Regions from separate parts of the Comamonas sp. Y33R10-2 genome, predicted to be linked through region 2. Evidence: predicted binding sites of a transcription regulator. Region 2 holds the regulator's gene; the other holds the start of a gene.
The links. The regulator sigma-54, encoded in region 2, starts transcription at its own class of promoters, with help from an activator protein. The targets are predictions, from matches to a motif close to TGGCANGNAANCTGCTTT.
Positions count from the first base shown of each region.

Region 1: the regulator sigma-54 is predicted to act here: its motif matches at 3,685-3,702, upstream of nirB (nitrite reductase large subunit NirB).

Region 1 covers NZ_CP079925.1:134,384-145,455, forward strand. The annotation lists gene KUF54_RS00515 (nitrate regulatory protein) at 1-210, shown strand, start outside; gene KUF54_RS00520 (CmpA/NrtA family ABC transporter substrate-binding protein) at 467-1,726, shown strand; gene ntrB (nitrate ABC transporter permease) at 1,753-2,745, shown strand; gene KUF54_RS00530 (ABC transporter ATP-binding protein) at 2,742-3,554, shown strand; gene nirB (nitrite reductase large subunit NirB) at 3,844-6,306, shown strand; gene nirD (nitrite reductase small subunit NirD) at 6,334-6,732, shown strand; gene KUF54_RS00545 (nitrate reductase) at 6,811-9,657, shown strand; gene cobA (uroporphyrinogen-III C-methyltransferase) at 9,680-10,504, shown strand; gene KUF54_RS00555 (NAD-dependent succinate-semialdehyde dehydrogenase) at 10,682-11,072, shown strand, end outside.
Region 2 covers NZ_CP079925.1:3,061,145-3,072,216, reverse strand. The annotation lists gene rbsD (D-ribose pyranase) at 1-232, opposite strand, end outside; gene rbsK (ribokinase) at 229-1,194, opposite strand; gene KUF54_RS13730 (ABC transporter permease) at 1,202-2,209, opposite strand; gene KUF54_RS13725 (sugar ABC transporter ATP-binding protein) at 2,209-3,786, opposite strand; gene KUF54_RS13720 (sugar ABC transporter substrate-binding protein) at 3,792-4,739, opposite strand; gene KUF54_RS13715 (aspartyl/asparaginyl beta-hydroxylase domain-containing protein) at 5,001-5,924, shown strand; gene rpoN (RNA polymerase factor sigma-54) at 6,023-7,636, opposite strand; gene lptB (LPS export ABC transporter ATP-binding protein) at 7,779-8,564, opposite strand; gene lptA (lipopolysaccharide transport periplasmic protein LptA) at 8,561-9,217, opposite strand; gene KUF54_RS13695 (thiol:disulfide interchange protein DsbA/DsbL) at 9,346-9,993, opposite strand; gene KUF54_RS13690 (SPOR domain-containing protein) at 10,173-10,880, opposite strand; gene argS (arginine--tRNA ligase) at 10,963-11,072, opposite strand, start outside.

The DNA.
Region 1 (11,072 bases), 910 kb from region 2:
ACCGAGATTGACAAGGCGCGCTCCACGCTCAAGGAGCGCAAGACCATAGAACGAGCCAAGGGCGTGTTGATGAATTACCGCCAGCTTGGCGAGGGCGATGCCTATAAGCTGATCCGCCAGACAGCTATGAACCAGAACCGGCGAATGCTGGATGTGGCCGAGGCCATTCTGGCGACGGTGGACCTGCTGCCGTGCAGCACCAATTCGTAGCACTGGATCGCATGAGTTGTTGCGACGCACCAAATCTGGGCTGAAATCGGGCGTAAGTCATCTTCTTCCTAGTGCGAAAGGTCTGGCACGGTTTGTGCATGACTGTTGATGTCAAGCAGACCAAAGGCGGTCGCGCTTAAAGCGTTATTACGAGTGACCTGGGACAACGGCGTCCTTCTCTCCTCTCACCCGAGGAGGGAAGGACGCTTTTTGTTTTCCGGATCGCTTTCACCACGATTCTTGTTGGAGTTTTCTCATGAGCAAGCGCCTTTTCCCATCCCCAGTCCTTTCTCTGGAGTCTGGCCGCAGAGACTTTCTGCGCGTTGCAGGCGGTGCCGCACTCTATGGTGCATTAGGTCACCACGGCGTCTGGGCTGCGGGCTCGGATGCACCCGAGAAGAAGGAAGTCAAGATTGGCTTCATCCCGTTGACGGATTGCGCCAGCGTGGTCATGGCGTCGGTGCTGGGTTTTGACCAGAAATATGGCGTCAAAATCATCCCCAGCAAAGAGGCGAGCTGGGCCAGCGTGCGCGACAAGATGGTGAATGGCGAGCTGGACTTTGCGCATGTGCTGTACGGCTTGGTCTACGGCCTGCATCTGGGCATTGGTGGCCCCAAAAAAGACATGGCTGTGCTGATGAACCTGAACAACAACGGTCAGGCCATTACCGTATCCAAAGCGCTGGCCGACAAGGGCGCTGTGGATGGAGCAAGCCTCGCCAAGGTCATGGCCAGAGAAAAGCGCGAATACACGTTTGCGGGCACCTTCCCCACCGGCACCCATGCCATGTGGATGCACTACTGGCTGGCTGCGGCGGGCATCAATCCGGTGACGGATGCCAAGCTGATCACCGTGCCTCCGCCCCAGATGGTGGCCAATATGCGTGTGGGCAATATGGACGGTTTTTGCGTGGGCGAGCCGTGGAACCACCGCGCCATCATGGATGGCATTGGAATCACGGCCAATACCACGCAGGACATCTGGAAGGATCACCCCGAAAAAGTGCTGGGCACTACGGGCGACTTTGCCAGCAAGAACCCCAACACCTGCCGCGCCGTGATGATGGCGATTCTGGAGGCCAGCCGCTGGATTGACGCCAGCTTGCAAAACAAGATGAAGATGGCCGAGACCGTGGCCCAGAAGTCCTACATCAACACCAGTGTGGACGCGATCAATCAGCGCATTCTGGGCCGCTACCAGAACGGTCTGGGCAAAACCTGGGACGACCCCAACCACATGAAGTTCTTCAACGACGGTGCGGTGAACTTCCCCTATCTGTCTGACGGCATGTGGTTCCTGACTCAGCACAAGCGCTGGGGCTTGCTCAAGAGTCACCCCGATTACCTGGCCGTGGCCAAGAAGATCAATCGCATTGACCTGTATACGCAGGCCGCGAGCCAGCTCAAGGTGAATGTGCCCAAAGAGTCACTGCGCAGCAGCAAGCTGATGGATGGCGTGGTGTGGGATGGCAAGAACCCCGCCCAGTACGCCGACAGTTTCAAGATCAAGGCCTGAGGCCGATACCCCAACGGAGATTCACCATGGTCAGTGCCGCACTTCCATCCCGTCTTGAATTAGATCCGCCCCACGATCCGCAACTGGCCATACAAGCGGCCAATGAGGCACGCTTGAATGCTTCCAAAGTGATAGCTGATAGCGCAGAACCTGCAAGGGCTACAGTGAAAAAAGACTCAAAACTCAAAGCGGCGTCTGCCGCAGCCCTCGCCGCGCCGCCCAACCGCTGGCGCCAGCGTGCTGAAGGACTGATCGGCACGGTGCTGCCGCCGCTGCTGGGGCTGGCGCTGCTGGTGGGCTTGTGGTCCATCGTCTCCAGCACCACGGGTCACAGCATTCCCACCCCGGCGGATACCTGGACGCAGGCGGTCGAGGTTTTTCGTGATCCGTTCTATACCAACGGCCCCAACGATCAGGGCGTGGGCTGGAATGTGCTGTCGTCGCTGCAGCGCGTGGCGCTGGGCTTTGGGTTGGCGGCGCTGGTGGGCATTCCTGCAGGCTTTTTGATTGGGCGCTTTAACTTTCTCTCGCGCATGTTCAACCCGCTCATCAGCCTGCTGCGCCCCGTGTCGCCGCTGGCTTGGTTGCCGATTGGCCTGCTGGTGTTCAAGGGGGCTAATCCGGCCGCCAGCTGGACTATCTTCATCTGCTCCATCTGGCCCATGGTCATCAACACGGCCGTCGGTGTGCAGCGTGTGCCGCAGGATTACATGAACGTGGCGCGGGTGCTGAACCTCAGCGAATGGAAGATTGCCACCACCATTCTGTTCCCTGCCGTGCTGCCCTATATGTTGACGGGCGTGCGACTGGCCGTGGGCACGGCCTGGCTGGTGATTGTGGCCGCCGAGATGCTGACCGGTGGCGTGGGCATTGGCTTCTGGGTCTGGGACGAGTGGAACAACCTCAACGTCAAGAACATCATCATCGCCATCTTTGTGATTGGCATTGTGGGCCTGCTGCTGGAATGGGCGCTGGTCAAGCTGGCTTCGGCCTTTACATTTGAAGAGGTGAAATCATGAACGCATCGCTGTCCACCAAGTACATCGAGATCCAGGATGTCGATCAGACCTTCAAGACCGCCAAAGGCCTGTTTCCTGCGCTGCAGGGCATCAACCTCAATATCGCCAAGGGCGAGTTTGTCAGCCTCATTGGCCACTCGGGCTGCGGCAAGTCCACCTTGCTTAACCTGATTGCCGGGCTGACGGTGCCCACCAGTGGTGCACTGCTGTGCGCCAACAAGGAAATCAAGGGCCCGGGCCCCGAGCGCGCTGTAGTGTTCCAGAACCATTCGCTGCTGCCATGGCTGACCTGCTGGGGCAATGTGCATCTGGCGGTGGAGCGTGTCTTTGCCAAGCGCGAAACCAAGGCGCAGCTAGCCGAGCGCACCGATGCCGCGCTGGCCATGGTGGGCCTGACGCACGCCGCGCAAAAGCGCCCCGGCGAAATATCGGGCGGCATGAAGCAGCGCGTGGGCATTGCCCGTGCGCTGTCGATGGAGCCGCAAGTGCTGCTGATGGATGAGCCGTTTGGTGCGCTGGATGCATTGACCCGCGCCAAGCTGCAAGATGAGTTGCTGGAGATCGTGGCCCGCACGCAAAGCACTGTGGTCATGGTGACGCACGATGTAGACGAGGCCGTGCTGCTGTCCGACAAAATCGTGATGATGACCAATGGGCCTGCCGCCACCATTGGCGAGGTGCTGCACGTAGAACTGCCCCGCCCGCGCAGCCGTGTAGTGCTGGCAGAAGACATGCAGTACCAGAGCTACCGCAAAGCCGTGATCGACTTTCTCTACACTCGCCAGGGGCATGTGGAGAAGGCGGCCTGAGTCTGCTTTATTTACCGCTGCATGGCGCCTTCGGGCGCCATGTTTGTTTTGATGCACTGCAATAAAGCGTGACTGCACAGAAACAGTGCGTGATGGCAGGCTCGTTAGATATTTCTTAGGGCAGGGAAGCTGGCACAGCAATTGCATAGCTCTTGTTGTGGCCAAGGTGGGCCACAGGGTGATGGTGCAAGGCTGGACCAGATCCCAAAGACAAAGACGTCTGCGCGCTCATGCGAGTCATGAAGCGCGAGGCGTCTTTTTTTTGCTTTGCAAGCCCACGGGGACTGAGATGAAAAAATCCAAACTGGTCATGATTGGCAACGGAATGGCAGGTGTGCGCGCTCTGGAGGAGCTGCTGACCATTGCCCCCGACCTGTACGACATCACGGTGTTTGGTGCCGAGCCACACCCGAACTACAACCGCATTCTGTTGTCGCCTGTGCTGGCCGGTGAGCAGACGCTTGCCGACATCGTGCTCAATGACTGGGCCTGGTACCTGGACAACCATATCCTGCTGCATGCGGGTTATACGGTCACAGCGGTGGATCGTGCCCGCCGAGTCGTGCATGCCACCAATGCGCAGGGCGAGACCATCAGCGCCGAGTACGACCGCCTCATCATGGCCACGGGCTCCAACCCTTTCATCCTGCCTATCCCCGGCAAGGAGCTGGCAGGTGTGCTGGCCTACCGCGACATCGCCGATACCGAAGCCATGATTGAAGCGGCCAAAACGCTCAAGCACGCGGTGGTGATTGGTGGTGGCCTTTTGGGGCTGGAGGCCGCCAACGGCCTGATGAAGCGCGGCATGCAGGTCACCGTGGTGCATGTGGGTGACTGGCTGATGGAGCGCCAGTTAGACGATCAGGCCGGCCGCATGCTGCAAAAGTCGCTGGCCGAGCGTGGCATGCAGTTCTGCATGAAAGCGCAGACGCAAGAGCTGGTGGGTAACGACGCCGGCCGCGTGAGTGCAGTGCGCTTTAAGGATGGCAGCGAAGTACCTGCCGATCTGGTGGTGATGGCCGTGGGTATTCGCCCCAATACAACACTGGCCGAGTCCATGCATCTGCATGTGAACCGCGGCATTGTTGTCAGCGACACCATGCAGACCATCACCGACCCGCGCATTTACGCCGTGGGCGAATGCGCCGTGCACCGTGGCATCGCCTACGGGCTCGTCGCTCCGCTGTTTGAACAAGGCAAGGTACTGGCCAACCATCTGGCCGAGTTTGGCATTGGCCGCTACATGGGCTCGCTCACGTCCACCAAGCTCAAAGTCACGGGCATTGACTTGTTCTCGGCCGGTGACTTTCAGGGTGGCGGTGATACCGAAGAAATCTTGATGAGTGATCCCTATGCCGGGGTCTATAAAAAACTGGTTATCAAGGGCGACAAACTGGTCGGCGCCTGCCTGTATGGCGACACTGTGGATGGCAGCTGGTACTTCAAGCTGCTGCGCGAAGGCCGCAGCGTGGCCGACATTCGCGACAAGCTGATGTTTGGTGAATCTAATCTGGGCGATACCGGCCACCAAGGGCAGAACAAGGCGGCGGCGCTGGCCGATAGCGATGAGGTTTGCGGCTGCAACGGCGTGACCAAGGGCGCAATCTGCAAAGCCATCAAGGACAAGGGCCTGTTCACGCTGGAAGATGTGCGCAAGCACACCAAAGCCAGTGCCAGCTGCGGCTCATGCACGGGGCTGGTCGAGCAGATCATCATGTTCACCGCCGGTGGCGACTATTCCGCATCGCCCAAGACCAAGGCCATGTGTGGTTGCACCGACCATGGCCACCAGACAGTGCGCGATGTGATTCGCACCAACAAGCTGCTCAGTACCGATGCAGTGTTCCGCTTTATGGAATGGCGCACGCCCAACGGTTGTGCATCGTGCCGCCCAGCCGTCAATTACTACCTGATCAGCACCTGGCCCAAAGATGCCAAGGATGATCCGCAAAGCCGCTTCATCAACGAACGTAGCCACGCCAACATCCAGAAAGATGGAACGTACAGCGTCATCCCGCGCATGTGGGGCGGCGAGACAACAGCGAGTGAGCTGCGCCGTATTGCCGATGTGGTGGACAAGTACGACATTCCCACCGTCAAGGTCACGGGCGGTCAGCGCATCGACTTGCTGGGCGTAAAGAAGGAAGACCTGCAAGGCGTGTGGAACGACATTGGCATGCCCTGCGGCCACGCCTACGCCAAGGCGCTGCGCACCGTCAAAACCTGTGTGGGCAGCGAATGGTGCCGCATGGGCACGCAAGACAGCACCCAAATGGGCAAGGATCTGGAGCGTGCCATGTGGCGTATGTATGCCCCGCACAAGGTGAAGTTTGCCGTCAGCGGCTGCCCGCGCAACTGTGCGGAGTCCGGCATCAAGGACGTGGGCATCATCGGCGTCGATTCAGGCTGGGAGATGTATGTGGGCGGCAATGGCGGCATCAAAACCGAGGTGGCCCACTTCTTTGCCAAGCTCAAAACCGCAGAAGAAGTCATGGAGTACACGGGTGCCTTCATGCAGCTGTACCGGCTGGAAGGCTGGTACCTGGAGCGCACCGTGCACTACATCAACCGCGTGGGTCTGGACTATGTAAAAAAGCGCATTCTGGACGATGCCCAAGGCCGCAAGGCGCTGTGGGAAGAGCTGCAGTTTGCGCTCGATGGCGAGCCCGATCCCTGGTTTGAAACCGACAAGGCAGCGGTGGATACGCGCCAGTTCCAGCCCCTGACCGCTGCGCAAACCGAAAGCGCCTGATTTAAAAAAATTGCCAAGGAGCCAGAAATGAGCGAATGGATTTCTATCTGCACGATTGACGACATCCCCGTGCTCGGCGCCCGCCGCGTGGCGCGTGCGCAAGGGATGGATGTAGCAGTCTTTCGCAACGCCGAAAACGAAGTATTTGCCCTGCTTGACCGCTGCCCGCACAAGGGCGGCCCGCTGTCTCAAGGCATTGTGTTTGGCCGCAGCGTGGCCTGCCCGCTGCACAACTGGACGATTGCGCTGAGCAGCGGTGAAGCCGCTGCGCCTGACGAAGGCTGCACGCCGTACTTCAGCGTGCGGGTGGAGGATGGCGAGGTGCAGCTGCGAGCCGATGAGCTTGCAAGCCGCGCACTGGAGCAGACGCGGCCCCACGGGGGCCCTGCGCATTGCAGCGGCAAATCAGCCTGCACTGCTGCCTGAATCTTTTTTGCTATAGATGTAATAGCTACTGGCGCTTATTGGATGAGCGCCATAGCCCCAAAACACTGAAAGCCTGCCATGCCTGAGACCCGATCCACCTGCCCCTACTGCGGCGTTGGCTGTGGAGTCATCATTGAGTCGGATGGCGTGCAAATCACCGGCGTGCGGGGCGACCCCGATCACCCTGCCAATCGGGGGCGTTTGTGCACCAAGGGCAGTACTTTGCACCTGACTGCAGCGCCCGTACACGCCCAGCAATCGCGCCTGCTGCAGCCTCTGCGCAGATTCGACCGGGCATCGGCCCCGCAACCGGTGAGCTGGGATGCAGCGCTGGATGATGTGGCTGGCCGCATGGCGCAAATCCGCGCGGAGCATGGCCCGGATGCGCTGGGTTTTTACCTCAGCGGCCAGTTGCTGACGGAGGACTATTACGTCTTTAACAAGCTGGTCAAAGGTCTGCTGGGCACGAATAACTTGGACACCAATTCCCGCTTGTGCATGAGCAGCGCCGTGGCGGGCTACAAGGCCACGCTGGGGGCTGATGCGCCGCCCGCCTGCTATGAAGACATTGACCTGGCCAGCTGCATGTTCATCGTGGGCAGCAATATGGCCTGGGCGCACCCGATTCTGTTTCGCCGTGTGGAAGAGGCCAAGGCGCGCAACCCGCAGCTCAAAATCATTGTGGCCGACCCGCGCAAGACTGAGACTGCCGAGCTGGCTGATCTTTATCTGCCGTTGCAACCGGGCAGCGATGTGATGCTGTTTCACAGCTTGCTGCACATCATGCTGTGGGAAGGCTGGATGGATAACGCTTTCATCGAGGTACACACCAGCGGCTTTGCAGCACTGAAAGAGCTGGTGCGCGAAGCCACGCCCGAGAGAGCATCTGCCATTTGTGGCGTGCCCACAGAGGATTTGTACAAGGCCGCACGCTGGATTGCTTTGGGGGGTGCAGACAGCGTGCCACGTCAACCCACGTTGAGTCTGTACTGTCAGGGGCTCAACCAGAGCGCCAGCGGCACGGCGAACAACGCGGCGCTCATCAATTTGCACTTGGCGACAGGCCAGATTGGCAAGCCCGGCGCGGGGCCGTTGTCTCTCACCGGTCAGCCCAACGCCATGGGCGGGCGCGAGGTGGGCGGCTTGTCGAATTTGCTCAGCGCCCACCGCGACATGGCCAACCCGCTGCACCGCGAAGAAGTGGCACAGCTGTGGGGCGTAGAAAGTATTCCATCTAGGCCCGGAAAGTCTGCAATAGAGATGTTTGAGGCGGCGGCCGATGGCCAGATCAAAGCGCTGTGGATTGCCTGCACCAACCCCGCGCAAAGCATGCCCGACCAAGCCATGGTGCGCCGCGCGCTGGAGCGCGCCGAGCTTGTGGTGGTGCAAGAAGCTTTTGCTGCGACCGAAACCACGGCCTACGCTGACTGGTTGCTGCCCGCCACCACCTGGGGCGAAAAGCTGGGCACCGTTACCAACAGCGAGCGCCGCATCTCCCGCGTGCGTGCTGCCGTGGCTGCGCCCGGTCTGGCGCGCCACGACTGGCAGATTGGCGTGCAGCTGGCGCGGCGGCTGGAGCCCTTGGTGCGCCCCGGCAAGCCTTCGCTTTTTGGCTATGACATCAGCCGCGCCGAAGCAGCAGCCGAGGCCATCTGGAACGAGCACCGCGAAAGCACGCGTGGGCGAGATTTGGACATCACCGGTCTGAGCTGGCAAATGCTTCACGACAAGGGCCCGCAGCAATGGCCTGTGCCCAGCGGCGCAGCGCAAGGCACGCAGCGCCTGTACACCGACGGCCAGTTTGTGAGCGATGACGGCCGTGCCCGCTTTGATGCGCAGCCCTGGAAGCCCGTGGCCGTGCAGCGCGATGCGCGCCACCCTTTCAGCCTGAACACCGGCCGTTTGCGTGACCAGTGGCATGGTATGACGCGTACCGGCCAGCTAGGCCGACTGTTTGCCCATGTGAGCGAGCCGCAGTTGCAGGTGCACCCGCAAGACATGCAGCGCCTGCAGCTGCAAGATGGCGATCTGGTCCATGTCTCCAACCGCTACGGCGCTATCGTGTTGCCCGTAAAGGCCGATACGGGTCTGCAGCACTCTCAGCTGTATCTGCCCATGCACTGGGGCGGTATGTACCTGAGTGGACGCAGCTCCAAAGGCCAGCGTTTAGCGGGTGTGAATGAGCTGACTACCCCTGAGTTCTGCCCGCGCTCCAAGCAGCCAGAACTCAAGCATGTTGCCGTGAGACTGCTCAAGGCCGAGGTGCCTTGGACTTGCATGGGCATGGCCTGGCTGGATGAATCGCAGGTTCTGGCCACGCGCGCAGCTTTGACAGAGCTGATGGCGGAGTTCGACTTTGCCAGCTGCGTGCTGTTTGGCCGTTCTGTACCGCTGGAAAAGGCCAGCGAAGGCCGCACCGGCGTGCAGTTTCGCGCCGCAGCGTATGAGGCCCCGAGCGCCGAGGTTTTGAAGCGACTGCACCAGTTGCTGCAATTAGATGGAGCGCAGGCGCTGCGCTATGTCGATGCCCGCCGCCAATGCAGTCGTGCCATGGCCATCGGTCAGCAAGGTGGCGAGCCTGTGCTGAATGCCTTTTTGCTGTGTGGTGATGCCAGCGCAGGGCAGTGGCTGGCGCCCGTGCTGCGCGATGAGCAATCCACCAAAAGTTTTGGCCGACTGCTGCTGTCCTCGGGTAGTAAACCGCCAGCCGCTATGGCGGCGCGCTCGCCACAGGTTTGCGCCTGCATGAATGTGGATGAGGCCAGCATTACCGCCAAGCTGGGCCAGTGCAGCGGTTCACCCGATGAGCGGCTGGCGCAACTCAAGTCTTCGCTGGGTTGCGGTACGCGCTGCGGCTCCTGCATTCCTACGATCAAACAACTGGTGCAGGCGGTGCCCCCTGTCACCCTGATGGTTGCTGCATAAATTTTTAGCTGAAAGGTCTGCCATGACTTCCCGCCACGCCCACTCTCTGTCTTCCTCGGGCCGCTGCTATCTGGTGGGTGCTGGGCCGGGTGACCCGGAATTGCTCACCATCAAGGCTTTCAAGCTGATTCAGAGCGCTACGCTGCTGCTGGTTGACGATCTGGTTTCTGCTGAAATCGTCAAGCTCGCCAGTCCCAAGACCCGCGTGATTGCCGTGGGCAAGCGCGGTGGGCGCGAAAGTACATCGCAGGAGTTCATTGAAAAGCTGATGATCATGGCCGCGCGTCAGGGAGAGATTGTGGTGCGACTCAAAGGCGGCGATCCCTTCATCTTTGGCCGAGGGGGTGAAGAAGTTGAACATCTGCGCGCTACAGGTGTGCAGGTGGAAGTGGTCAATGGCATTACAGCGGGGCTGGCGGCAGCCACCAGTCTGGGCGTGTCACTCACCCACCGCGATCATGCGCATGGCGTGGTGTTTGTGACGGGTCACCCCAAACCCGGTGGTGTGCAAAACGACTGGCGCCAGCTGGCTCAGACTGCTCACGTAGTGGGCTTGACGCTGGTGGTCTACATGGGCGTGAGTTCTGTGCCGCATATTCAGGCCGAGCTACTGGCCGGTGGCCTGCCCGCCAGCACGCCTGTGGCGCTGGTGCAAAGTGCCAGCCTGCCTACGCAGCAGCAGGTCGTCACGCAGCTGGGGGATATGTCCACAGCGCTTGTCAGCAGCGGTTTGGGGAGCCCGTGCGTCTTTGTGATTGGGCAAGTCGTCAAACAGGCGGCAGTGAGTCAGTTTGAGCTTGGAGCATGGCTAGGAGAGGTGGAGCCGCGCCGCGCTGTCGGGGTGTGAGTGGCTGGAAAGCGTTGGCATTTTCAAGAACCCGTGAACGCAATAAGCAATTGCCAACGTCCCGCACTTGTCATGAGGCGCTAGCATGTGTAGCTAGAATTTTTACGCCCTGAACATTCACCACGCCCGGCCCCGCACATCTGCAGGGGGATGAGGGTCGGCACACCGAGATAAGTGATGAGCACTGCATACCCCGATACCCAGCTTTTGATTGATGGACAGTGGCAGGCAGCTGCCAGCGGCAAGGCGATTGATGTGCGCAACCCGGCATCGGGCGAAGTCATCGGTCGCGTGGCGCATGCCGATATTCCTGACTTGGACCGCGCACTCGCCGCTGCGGACAAGGGCTTTCAGGTATGGCGCAAGGTGTCTGCGCATGAGCGCGGTGCCATCATGCGCCGTGCGGCGGCGCTGCTCAAAGAGCGTGCTGACGAGATCGCGGCGCTGCTGACGCAGGAGCAGGGCAAGCCGCTGGCCGAGGCAAAGGGCGAGATCATTGCCGGTGCCGGCATCATTGAATGGTTTGCGGACGAGGCTCTGCGCATCTATGGCCGCATCGTGCCCTCGC
Region 2 (11,072 bases):
CGCTGCGCTCAAGCGTTTCATCGGCTAGCACCACACGTTCCACCTGCATTTCGGCTTCAATGGCCTGCAGCACTTGGTTGATGGAGGGAACGCCAAGGCTCACCGCCAGATCGATGCGCTCTACCCCGGCAGGAATGGGCAAACCCGCATCCCCAATGACCAGCACGTCTCCATGCCCCATGGTCGCAATGACCGCCGAGAGCGGCGCGTTCAGCAACATGCCTTTTTTCACAATATTTCTTCCACTTGCAAACGGGTAGGAATGGAGGGCTGAGCGCCCGCCTTGCCAATACACAGGCTGGCCGCACGTATGCCCCAAGGCACGGCCTGAGCCAGCGTACTGCCTTGCGCCAGACGCGTCACCATTGCGCCCAGGAAGGTATCGCCTGCTGCCGTGGTGTCCACCACTTCTACACGGCGAGCAGCATGCTCGCTGAACTCGGGCGAGTCGCCCTGCACCTCTACAGCCAGCGCGCCTTGCGAGCCCAGAGTCACCACCACTTGCTTTACGCCACGCGCCAGCAGCGCCAGCGCAGCAGCCCGTGCAGTCGCCAAGTTATGGACCGGCTGAGCGGCAAAGGCGGCGGCCTCATGTTCATTGACCACCAGCGTGTGGACCAGCGGCCACCAGTCATCAGGCACATCGCGCACGGGCGATGGGTTGAGCACCACCTTGCAGCCCACCGCCTGAGCAGCCAGCATGGCCTGATGCACGATGTCATGCGGGGTCTCAAACTGCAGCACCAGATATTCTGATTTCGCCAGCACCGGGCGCAGGCTGTCTTGATTAAGGGTGAGCAGCGCATTCGCACCGGCCACCACACAAATGCGGTTCTGGCCTTGTGGCTCCACCATGATGACCGCTGTGCCAGTAGGCACACCGTCATGCACGCTGACATGCTGCACATCGACACCATCAACGCGCAGCCCTTGCAACAGGCTTTCGCCATGATGGTCGTCGCCCACGCTGCCAAATAGCGTGACTTGCGCGCCATGGCGGGCGCAGGCCACGGCCTGATTGCCGCCCTTGCCGCCTGGCAAATAGCTCAGACTTTGCGCAGCCACTGTTTCACCTGCTTCGGGCACACGACCCAAGGACAGCACCACATCCATGTTCAGGCTACCCACGACCACGACGCGCGCAGCCTGAGTTGCGGCGTCAGCAGCGCTCTTGTTTTGCTCTTGTTTTTGCATGCCTACCTCAAGCCTTGTGCTGACCACGGCGCTGACGCACCGTATCCACAATCACCGCAATCACGATCACGGCGCCCGTGATGATGCGTTTGCTGGGCTCGCTGGCACCGATCTGGGCCAGACCTGCTTCCAGCACGGCAATGATGAGCACACCAAAGAAGGTGGTGATGACCGAGCCACGGCCACCCATCAAGCTGGTGCCGCCTATCACGACAGCCGCAATCACTTGCAGCTCCATGCCCGAGCCGGCATTGGGGTCAGCCGCTTCAAGGCGAGCCGACTGCATCAGTCCACCCAGCGCTGCCAAAAAACCCATCAGTGCAAATACCGCAATACGCACGGGGCGTGGGTCCACACCTGCCAGGCGCATAGCCTCTTCATTGGTGCCGATGCCCACGACATAGCGGCCAAAGACCGTGCGACTGAGCACCAGCTGACCAATCACGACCACCACCAGTGCGATGAAGAACGCTGTGGACAAGCCACCAACCCATGGCGCAGCCAAGGCACCCATGGCATCACCCACATATTGGGTGCGCGAATCGGTCACCAAATACGCACCGCCGCGCACCGCCTCAAGCATGCCCAGCGACACAATAAAACTAGGCAACTGCCAAGCCACGGACACGCCGCCTGTAATAGCGCCGCAGACCAAGCCGACCAATAGGCCCAGCATTGCTGCGCCCCAGGGGTTGATGCCGCCCTGCAAAATCGCTGCCGCACTGACTGCCGCACTGAGCGCGAGCACCGAGCCCACCGACAGGTCAATGCCCGCGATGATGAGCACAAAGGTCATGCCCACCGCCATCACGGCCAGAGCCGGGATTTCGTTGGCAATAGAAAGCAGCGTCTCTTTGGTGAGGAAGTATTCAGATTGGCTGCTAAACAGCGCCACCATGGCGATCAGCACCACGGTCAAACCAAGGTAGGTTCCTAGCTCTTGGCGCCATGCGCTGCGAGGCGCCGGGGTCATTTCGTCAACGCTGACGGAAGAAGTATTAGTTTTATTGTTCATTACATTTCACTCTCTGCAAGCTGACGACTCTTTGCCGCTGATGAAGCTGCTGAAGCCTCACCAAATGCAGCTTCCAGCATGGCTTGCGCGCTCCAGTGCCCCCGTTCAAAGGTGGCAACAATGCGCCCGTCATGCATCACGCTAATGCGATCGCACAGCTCCATCAATTCACGCAAGTCGCTAGACACCACCATCAGCGCCTTGCCTTGATCGGTCATGGTGTTGAGCTCGGCATAAAGATCCGCGCGAGCCCCAACATCCACGCCCCGCGTGGGTTCATCGAGCAAGACCACGGGACAGTCACGGTGCAGCCAGCGCGCAAAAATCACCTTTTGCTGATTGCCACCGGACAAGGTGCCCACAGGCTGCTCTTCATCACGCGAACGAATACGCAGGCGCTTGACCATGCGCTGCGCCAACTCTGTCTCAACAGCAGGCTTGAGCCAGCCAGCGCCCGAGACCGACTTCATATGGCTGAGCGAAGTATTCACGCGGATGGATTGCGACAGCAGCAAGCCCTGCGCCTTGCGGTCTTCCGTGACCAGCGCAATGCCCGCACGCATGGCCTGCATGGGGCTCTTCCAGTTGGGGGAAACGCTGCAAGCCTGTTGCCCAGCAGCCTTCCCCGTCAATTCAATATGGCCCGAATCCGCCTTGTCCGCGCCGTACAGCAATCGCAGCAGCTCCGTGCGGCCAGCGCCCACCAGTCCCGCAACGCCTAGCACTTCACCGGCGCGCAGCTCTAGGTCTACACCTTGCACCAGCTTGCCACGGCGCAGCCCCTTGGCACGCAGCAGCACTTCGCCCGCTTTGCGGCGGGGCTTGGTATCTAAGGATTCAACCGCACGGCCCACCATGCGCTCTACCAGCTCGGGCTCACTCAAACCCTTCATCGGCAGCACATCGACCAGCCGCCCATCGCGCAGTACGGCGACGCGCTCTGCCACGCGCTGCAACTCTTCCAAGCGGTGCGAAACATAGACCAGCGCCACGCCCCGCGCCTTCATCAGATCAATCTGAACAAACAGGTGCTCGATTTCCTTGGCCGTCAGCATGGCTGTAGGCTCATCGAGCACCAGAACACGGTTGCCGTCTCGCAGGTTGCGGGCGATTTCCACCATCTGCTGCATGCCAATGCCCAGCTGGCCCACGGGGGTCATGGGGTCGATATGCTCCAGCCCCATCTTGGCCAACTGCTCTTGCGCTTGGGTAACCAGGGCCTTGCGATCGAGCCAGCCCAAACGTCTTGGCAGGCGGTCCAGCAACAGGTTCTCAGCCACTGTGAGAGTGGGCACCATGCCCAGCTCCTGCAGCACCATGCGCACACCCTGCTTTTCTGCATCAGTGCGCGAGCGCGGAGCAAAAGGCTGACCACTGAGCTTCATCAGCCCACGCGTTGGCGTCACCAGACCGCAGAGCATTTTGGACAACGTGGACTTGCCAGCACCGTTCTCCCCCGTCAGCGCCAGGCATTCACCTGCGCGTAAATCCAGCGTAACGCCATCCAACACGGTACTCGGACCGTAGTCCTTAGCCATGCCTTCCAGCGTCAGCACGGTGCTATGCACTTCACTCATGGCAATTACTTGGTCACCAGTACAACGTCTGTCTTAACTTCAGCAGGCATCTGAGCCTGAGGAGTCTTGGCCTTGATTGCCTTTAGAGCAACATCAATACCAAATGCGGCCTGCTTGGCGGCGTACTGGTCTGCAGTTGCCAGCACACGGCCATCCTTGAGCATGGGGCGAATCGCTTGGATATTGTCGTAACCCACCACAATCACCTTGCCTGCCTTGCCTGCAGCCTTGACCGCAGCCACTGCGCCCAAAGCCATGGAGTCATTACCGGCCAGCAAGGCCTTCAAATCGGGGTTCTCACGCAGCATGCCGGCAGCCACGGTATTGCCTTGGGCAATTTCCCACTGGCCAGACTGCACACCCACCACGCTCATCTTGCCGGCGTCCATTGCGTCCTTGAAACCCGCCGTGCGCTGCTGAGCATTCGTGGTGGTGGACACACCTTCAATAATGCCGACCTTGTCGCTAGGCTTGAGTTGCTTGACCAAATACTCACCCACCAGCTTGGCACCCACACGGTTGTCAGGGCCGACAAAAGGAATCACCAGATTTTTTTCCTTGAGCGCGTCTGCATCCAGACGGTTGTCAATGTTGACCACACGCACGCCCTTGTCTACCGCAGCCTTGAGCACGGGCACCAGAGCCTTGGAGTCCGCTGGCGCAATCACCAAAGCGTCCACCTTCTGGGCAATCATCTGCTCGACCATCTTGATCTGAGCGGCAGTGTCAGTTTCGTTCTTGATGCCGTTGCTCAAAAGCACGTATTCAGAGGCGTGCTGCTTTTGGTGAGCCTTGGCACCATCTTCCATTGTGCGAAAGAACTCATTGGCCAGCGACTTCATGACCAGTGCGACCTTGGGCTTGTCTTGAGCCTGCGCCGCAGGCGCACACAAGCCAGCCACAGCCAGCGCCAATACACCCAAAGAACTCACAGCATGACGACGTTGCAACATATCTGTCTCCCGGGCACACAAGCCCACAGTTGGAAAAAAAACAAGCAGACAACTCTTATAGGCCGGAGCCACACGACACAGAAGTAGGAAAACTCCCTGCTCTTGTTACGTCGCATATAAGTGCTGTTCTGCTTTACGGACATAACGATACCCAAATGTGCCAAACCTAGGGGGGTAGCAGGGTATGCGCCCACTACACCAAACGTCATCGTTTGACCTGCTGCAGACTGAGTTGAAGGTCGCCCGGTAAAATTGAAAGCTATGGCAAAAATCATCGTTCTGGCATTGGTGCTGCTTTTCTTTGGCTGCGCGCTGTATATGCACCTGCGCGGCAAGGTGCGCCACAAGTTATTGAAGCAGTTGTTTGATCACTCCACGTTCACCGCGCCGCTCAACGTCTTCATGCTGATGTTCAGCAAGGTGCCGCGCACGCCCTACCTGCCCACCAGTACTTTCCCCGAGCTGGCGACGCTGCAAGCCAATTGGCGTGAAATCCGTGAAGAAGCCGTGAATTTGCAAAAGAACATGCAAATCAAAGCCGCCGCCAACAATGACGATGCCGGCTTTAACTCCTTCTTCAAAACCGGCTGGAAGCGTTTTTATCTGAAGTGGTACGGCGACGCCCACCCCTCGGCCATGGAGCTGTGCCCTAAGACCACGGCGCTGGTCAAGTCCATCCCCAGCATCAAAGCCGCCATGTTTGCGGAGCTGCCGCCCGGCGCCAAGCTCAATTTGCACCGCGACCCCTATGCGGGATCGCTGCGCTACCACCTGGCCGTGCTGGCGCCCAATGACGACCGCTGCCTGATCGAAGTGGACGGCACGCCTTACAGCTGGCGCGAAGGCGAAGGCGTGATCTTTGACGAGACCTATATGCACTGGGCCGAGAACGGCACGCAAGGCAACCGCATCGTGCTGTTTTGCGATGTAGAACGCCCGATGACCAATGGCTTTGCTCAGTGGCTCAACCGCTGGCTGGGCACCAACGTGGTGGCCGCTGCCAGCTCGCCCAATAACGAGGGCGACCCGCGCGGCATGATCAGCAAGCTGTTCAAAATTTCGTTCTACGCCGGCAAGTACCGCCGCGCCTTTCGCAACTGGAATCCGACGTTCTACAAATTTTTGAAGTTTGGCCTGATGATTGGCGTTTTAGCGCTGTTCATCTGGTGGTTGATACCGAACTGATGGATACCCGCTGAGGCGCTTCGCGCCTGCCGAGGTCTCTACCCAATCAAAAAAGCCGCTGAGCAATGCATCAGCGGCTTTTCTATTCCCAACAATGACTACAGCGCCTTGCGCAGCGTCGTGGTCGGAATTTTGAGCTGCTCGCGGTACTTGGCCACGGTGCGGCGGGCGCACTCAATGCCTTGCTCCTTGAGCATGTCAGCTAATTTTGCGTCTGACAGCGGTTTCTTCGGGCTCTCGGCATCCACCAACTGCTTGATCAGCGCCCGTACTGCCGTGCTGGAGGCGCTGCCGCCGGTTTCTGTACCCAGACCCGAGCCAAAGAAGTATTTCAGCTCAAACGTGCCTTGGGGCGTGGCCATGTACTTGGCCGTAGTCACGCGGCTGATGGTGGATTCGTGCAGACCCAACTGGTCGGCAATATCGCGCAGCACCAGCGGCCGCATCGCCAGCTCACCATGCACAAAGAAGTTTTTCTGCCGCTCCACAATCGCTTGCGACACGCGCAAGATGGTGTCAAAGCGCTGCTGAATATTCTTGATGAACCAGCGCGCCTCTTGCAAGTGCTGCTGCAGGGCAGCATGGCTTTCGCTGCCTTTATGGCGGCGCAGCACACTGGCGTAAATGTCATGTACGCGAAGGCGCGGCATTACATCGGCATTGAGTTGTACGGAAAAATCGACCCGCCCTGAACTAGCGCGCACCGGGCGCACGATGACATCGGGCACGATGATGTTGCGCTCCACATCCACAAAGCGCCGGCCAGGACGCGGCTCCAGCCCAGCGATCAAGGTCATGGCTTCGCGCAACTGCTCTTCACGTGCGCCGCACAGGCTGGTGAGCTTGCGCAGATCGCGCCGCGCCAGCAAGTCCATGGGCTGTTTGCAAATGGTCTGGGCTAACAACAAGCGACTCATATGGGCTTGCGTCGTGCCCTCATCTTCAGCGGTGTGAATCAAATCGCGCACCTGCAACTGCAGGCACTCCGCCAAACCACGCGCCCCGACACCCACAGGCTCTAAGCTTTGCAGCAGCTTTAGCGCAATGCAAAAGCGCTGCTCTAGCTCTTCGCAGTCTTCCAAATCATCACCGGCCAGACTTTGAGCCAGCTCTTGCAGCGAGTCTTCAAGGTAGCCGTCGTCATTGAGCGACTCAATCAAAAAGCGCAGCGCAGCTGTATCTTCGGCGCCCAAGCGCAGGCTGAGCGCTTGGCGATGCAAAAAAGCCGTCAGGCCCACATGCTCACCAGCCAAATCGATGGCATCAGCCTCGCCGTCGCCATCGTGATTGCGGCTGGAGCCGCCGCCCGAGGGGCCATCCCATTCGCTGCTGGATTCTCCACCCCATTCACCATCTTGGCCGTCAATGCCATCGGCCTCCCAGTTCAGCGATTCTGGGGTTTCAGCGCTGGGGGTTTCCGCTATCGAGTCAGTAGCGGATTGTCCTGAAGTTGTTTCTATTCCAGATGAAATACTGTCTGAAACAGTGTATTCATGGGCAGCAACTGCTATCTCTTGAGGAGCATCAACCCCTCCCTCGCTTGCTCCATCAGCCTCATCGCCTGTACGTTCCAAAAATGGGTTGTCGACCAGCATCTGCTCGACTTCCTGCGCCAGCTCTAACGTCGATAGTTGAAGCAACTGAATGGATTGCTGCAACTGCGGCGTGAGCGATAAATGCTGCGAAACGCGTAACGAAAGGCCGGGTTTCATTCACTAACTCTCTGCCGGTGCCGGCTGCAGAAAATGCTTCTGCCGCTCAAGCGGCGCCGCCTAACGGCTTGAATATCTAAGCCCACACAACAGGCCAAAGCCAGCTGTATGGCGAGGTTGAGAGTACAAAAGCGCACACTCATCACATGCGGAAATGTTCACCCAGGTAGACGCGGCGCACATCGGCGTTCTCCACAATCTCCTCGGGCGTACCTTCAGCAAGCACATGCCCATCGCTGATGATGAAAGCATGGTCACAAATGCCCAGCGTTTCGCGCACGTTGTGATCGGTAATCAGCACACCAATGCCGCGCTCTTTGAGGAAGCCGATGATGCGCTGGATCTCGATCACCGCAATCGGGTCGATACCGGCAAAAGGCTCGTCGAGCAAGATGAAACGTGGCTGGGTAGCCAGCGCACGGGCAATTTCCACCCGGCGACGCTCGCCGCCAGACAGCGCCAGCGCGGGTGACTGGCGCAGGTGCTCCACGCGCAGCTCTTGCAGCAGGCCAGTCAGGCGTTTTTCCACTTCTTCACGTGTGAGAGCCTTGCCTTGCTCATCTTTTTGCAGCTCCAGCACAGCACGCACATTGTCTTCCACGCTGAGTTTGCGAAAGATGGAAGCTTCTTGCGGCAAATAAGACAAACCCAAACGCGAACGCTGGTGAATGGGCATACCACCCACTGGCTGGCCATCAATGAAAATCTCGCCGCCATCGCTGCGCACCAAGCCCACGATCATGTAAAACGATGTGGTCTTGCCCGCGCCATTGGGGCCAAGCAAACCGACCACCTCGCCTTTTTGCACAGACAGCGACACATCTTTAACAACCTTGCGGCTGCCGTAAGACTTGGCCAGGTGCTTGGCCTCCAGACGGCTTGTGGACTCGCCAGTGCGGGTGCTGTGAGAGAAGGTGGGCTCAATCATTTCTTCTCGTCCGCCTTCTCACCGCCCAATGTCATGCTCTGACGCAGAGGTGTCGCGGGAGTCGCAGGCTTGGGCTGAGCGCCAGGCGTGCCTTCCTTGGGCGCCATGATGGCGCGTACACGACCACCTTGACCAATGGACGAGCTGGGCAAGCCGCCGCTGGTCTTTTGACCATCTACGGTGTAAACATCGGTGATGTTGTTGTAGATGATGATGGAGCCGGTGATCTGGTCGCTGAGCTGGCCGCCACGATAGCGGCGCATCTCGCCACGGCGAATGAATTTGACGATGTCGGTCTTGCCGTCGTACTCGATGACTTCACCTTCGCCTTCAATAAATTCTTCAGGCTGGCCCGGCACGCTATCGCGCTTTTGGCGGAAGAAAGCACGCTTGCCCGCTTCGGCCTTAATCACGCCGAACTGATAGCCCTCAGCGTCCTGGCGCACATCCAACTGGGTGCCGCGCAGCACGATAGTGCCCTTGGTCATCACCACATTACCAGTGAAGACACTGGTTTGCTGGAGTTCGTCGTGGCGCAGCGCATCCGCCTCAATATTCATGGGCTTGGCACTGTCGGCTTTTTCGGCATGAGCCATGCCGGTCGCTGCCGCAAGGGCAAAGGCCAGCGCAAGAGGTAGGAGTGATTTTTTCATGGAAGGCACGTTTCTTGCATCCATTGTAGTCATTCCCTTTTTGAAACTTGCGTAAAAAACACCCATAAAAAAGCCCGCACAATGGCGGGCTTGCTGGCGGTCAAAGATTTTGACCTCCATCACGGCTCTCAGGCCTTGCGGCTTGAAGCAATCAGGGCGTTCACGACACGCAGCACGTTTTCCATGCTGCCAGCCTTTGTGCCGTCCGTGTAGTAACGGCCAGCCACGCCCATCGCAGGCACGCCCTCAACGTCATACTCGGTTTGCAGCTGGGCCGCCTTGCGCGCTTGGTTGGCCACGGTAAAGGAGTTGTAGACCTCCTTGAACTTAGCCACATCAACGCCTTGCTTGCCAATCCACTCAAAAATCGCTTCGTCGTTTTTCAGCATGTTGCGCTCGACGTGAATGGCGCGGAAAACCTTGACGTGCAACTGGGGCAGCAAGTTCATGCCCTCCAGCGCAAAGTAAAGCTTTTGTTGGGGCAGGAAGCTGGCATTAAAGGCCACAGGCACGCGGCGCACCACCACATCGGCGGGTTGGCTCTTCACCCATGCTTCAAACTGGGGCTCAAACACATTGCAATGAGGGCAGCTGTACCAGAAGAACTCAATGACCTCGACCTTGCCGGCAGGGGCGCTCACGCTGGCGGGCTTGGCAAGCTTGACGTAGTCCTTGCCTTCTTTGGGCCCTGCGCCTTGCGCCCAGCTAGAGGAAGTGCCCAAGGTCAAGGCACCAGCAGTTGCCGAAGCAACTAAAGAGAATTCGCGACGTTTCATCTAAACAAACTCCTGTATCAGGTTTGCAGTATCAGAGACCGCAGATCAAAAAAAGTTCAGTAGCACTCAAACACTGGCGCACTCCAAGCGAGGGACACCGAGGAAGGGCCACCCCGCACCGAGGGTGTCGTCCCTCTCCCGAAGAGAGAGGGGGAAGCCGCAAAGCGGCTCAGGGGGTGTTATTTACCCGCTCTCACCAGCGTAGAGTCCACACCCGCGCCGTCGAGCTTGCCTTTGAGCTGCTCAGCGTCATCACGCTTGCCAAACGGACCCACGCGTACGCGAAAGACAGTAATACCGTTTTGCTCACGCTCGCTGATACGCGACTCCCAGCCCAGCATGGCCAGCTTGGCGCGTTGCGCTTCTGCCTCACCTTGACCGCGGAAAGCGCCGGCCTGCACGAAGTAGTTAAAAGCCGAGTCAGAAGTGCCGGATGCTTGCGCAGCCGCTTTTTCCTTATCAGCACGTGCTTTTTCAGCCTTATCGGCTGCGGCAGAGCGTTCTTTCACCAAATCACCCAGTGGGTCGCCAGAGGCGGCCTTGGTAGGCTTTTCGGGCACGGGCTTGACCTCAGGCGTGGTCACACCCCCCGTTGATGTGGGCTGAACCGCTGGTGAGGGCGGTGTTATGGTCACATCACTGGGCTGCTGCGCAGGCGCGGCCACTGGGGGCTGTGCAGGCTGGCGGCTTTGCAATGGGGCGTTGGGATCCCAGTTTTTGTTGCGTTCGGCCTCAGCGGCATCGCGCTGAGTGTTGTTACCGCCTTTGTTGAGGAACGGCACTGGCACCTTGGTCACATAGATGGCCACGGCCAAAGCCGCAGCCAAGCCGATGACCATGCCAAAGATCATCCCCAGAATGGTTCCACCGCGTTGCTGTTTTTTCATATCAGTCGCTAAAGGCTTTCTGCTTGAGTTATTCCGCTTTCCAATCCACCGAGACAACGTCAGCGATGGATTGAACACTGGATTACATACGCTCAGGTGCGCTCACACCCAGCACGGCCAGACCATTGTGCAGCACCTGAGCGGTGGCCGCGACCAAGGCCAAACGGGCCAACTTAACCTTTTCATCGTCCA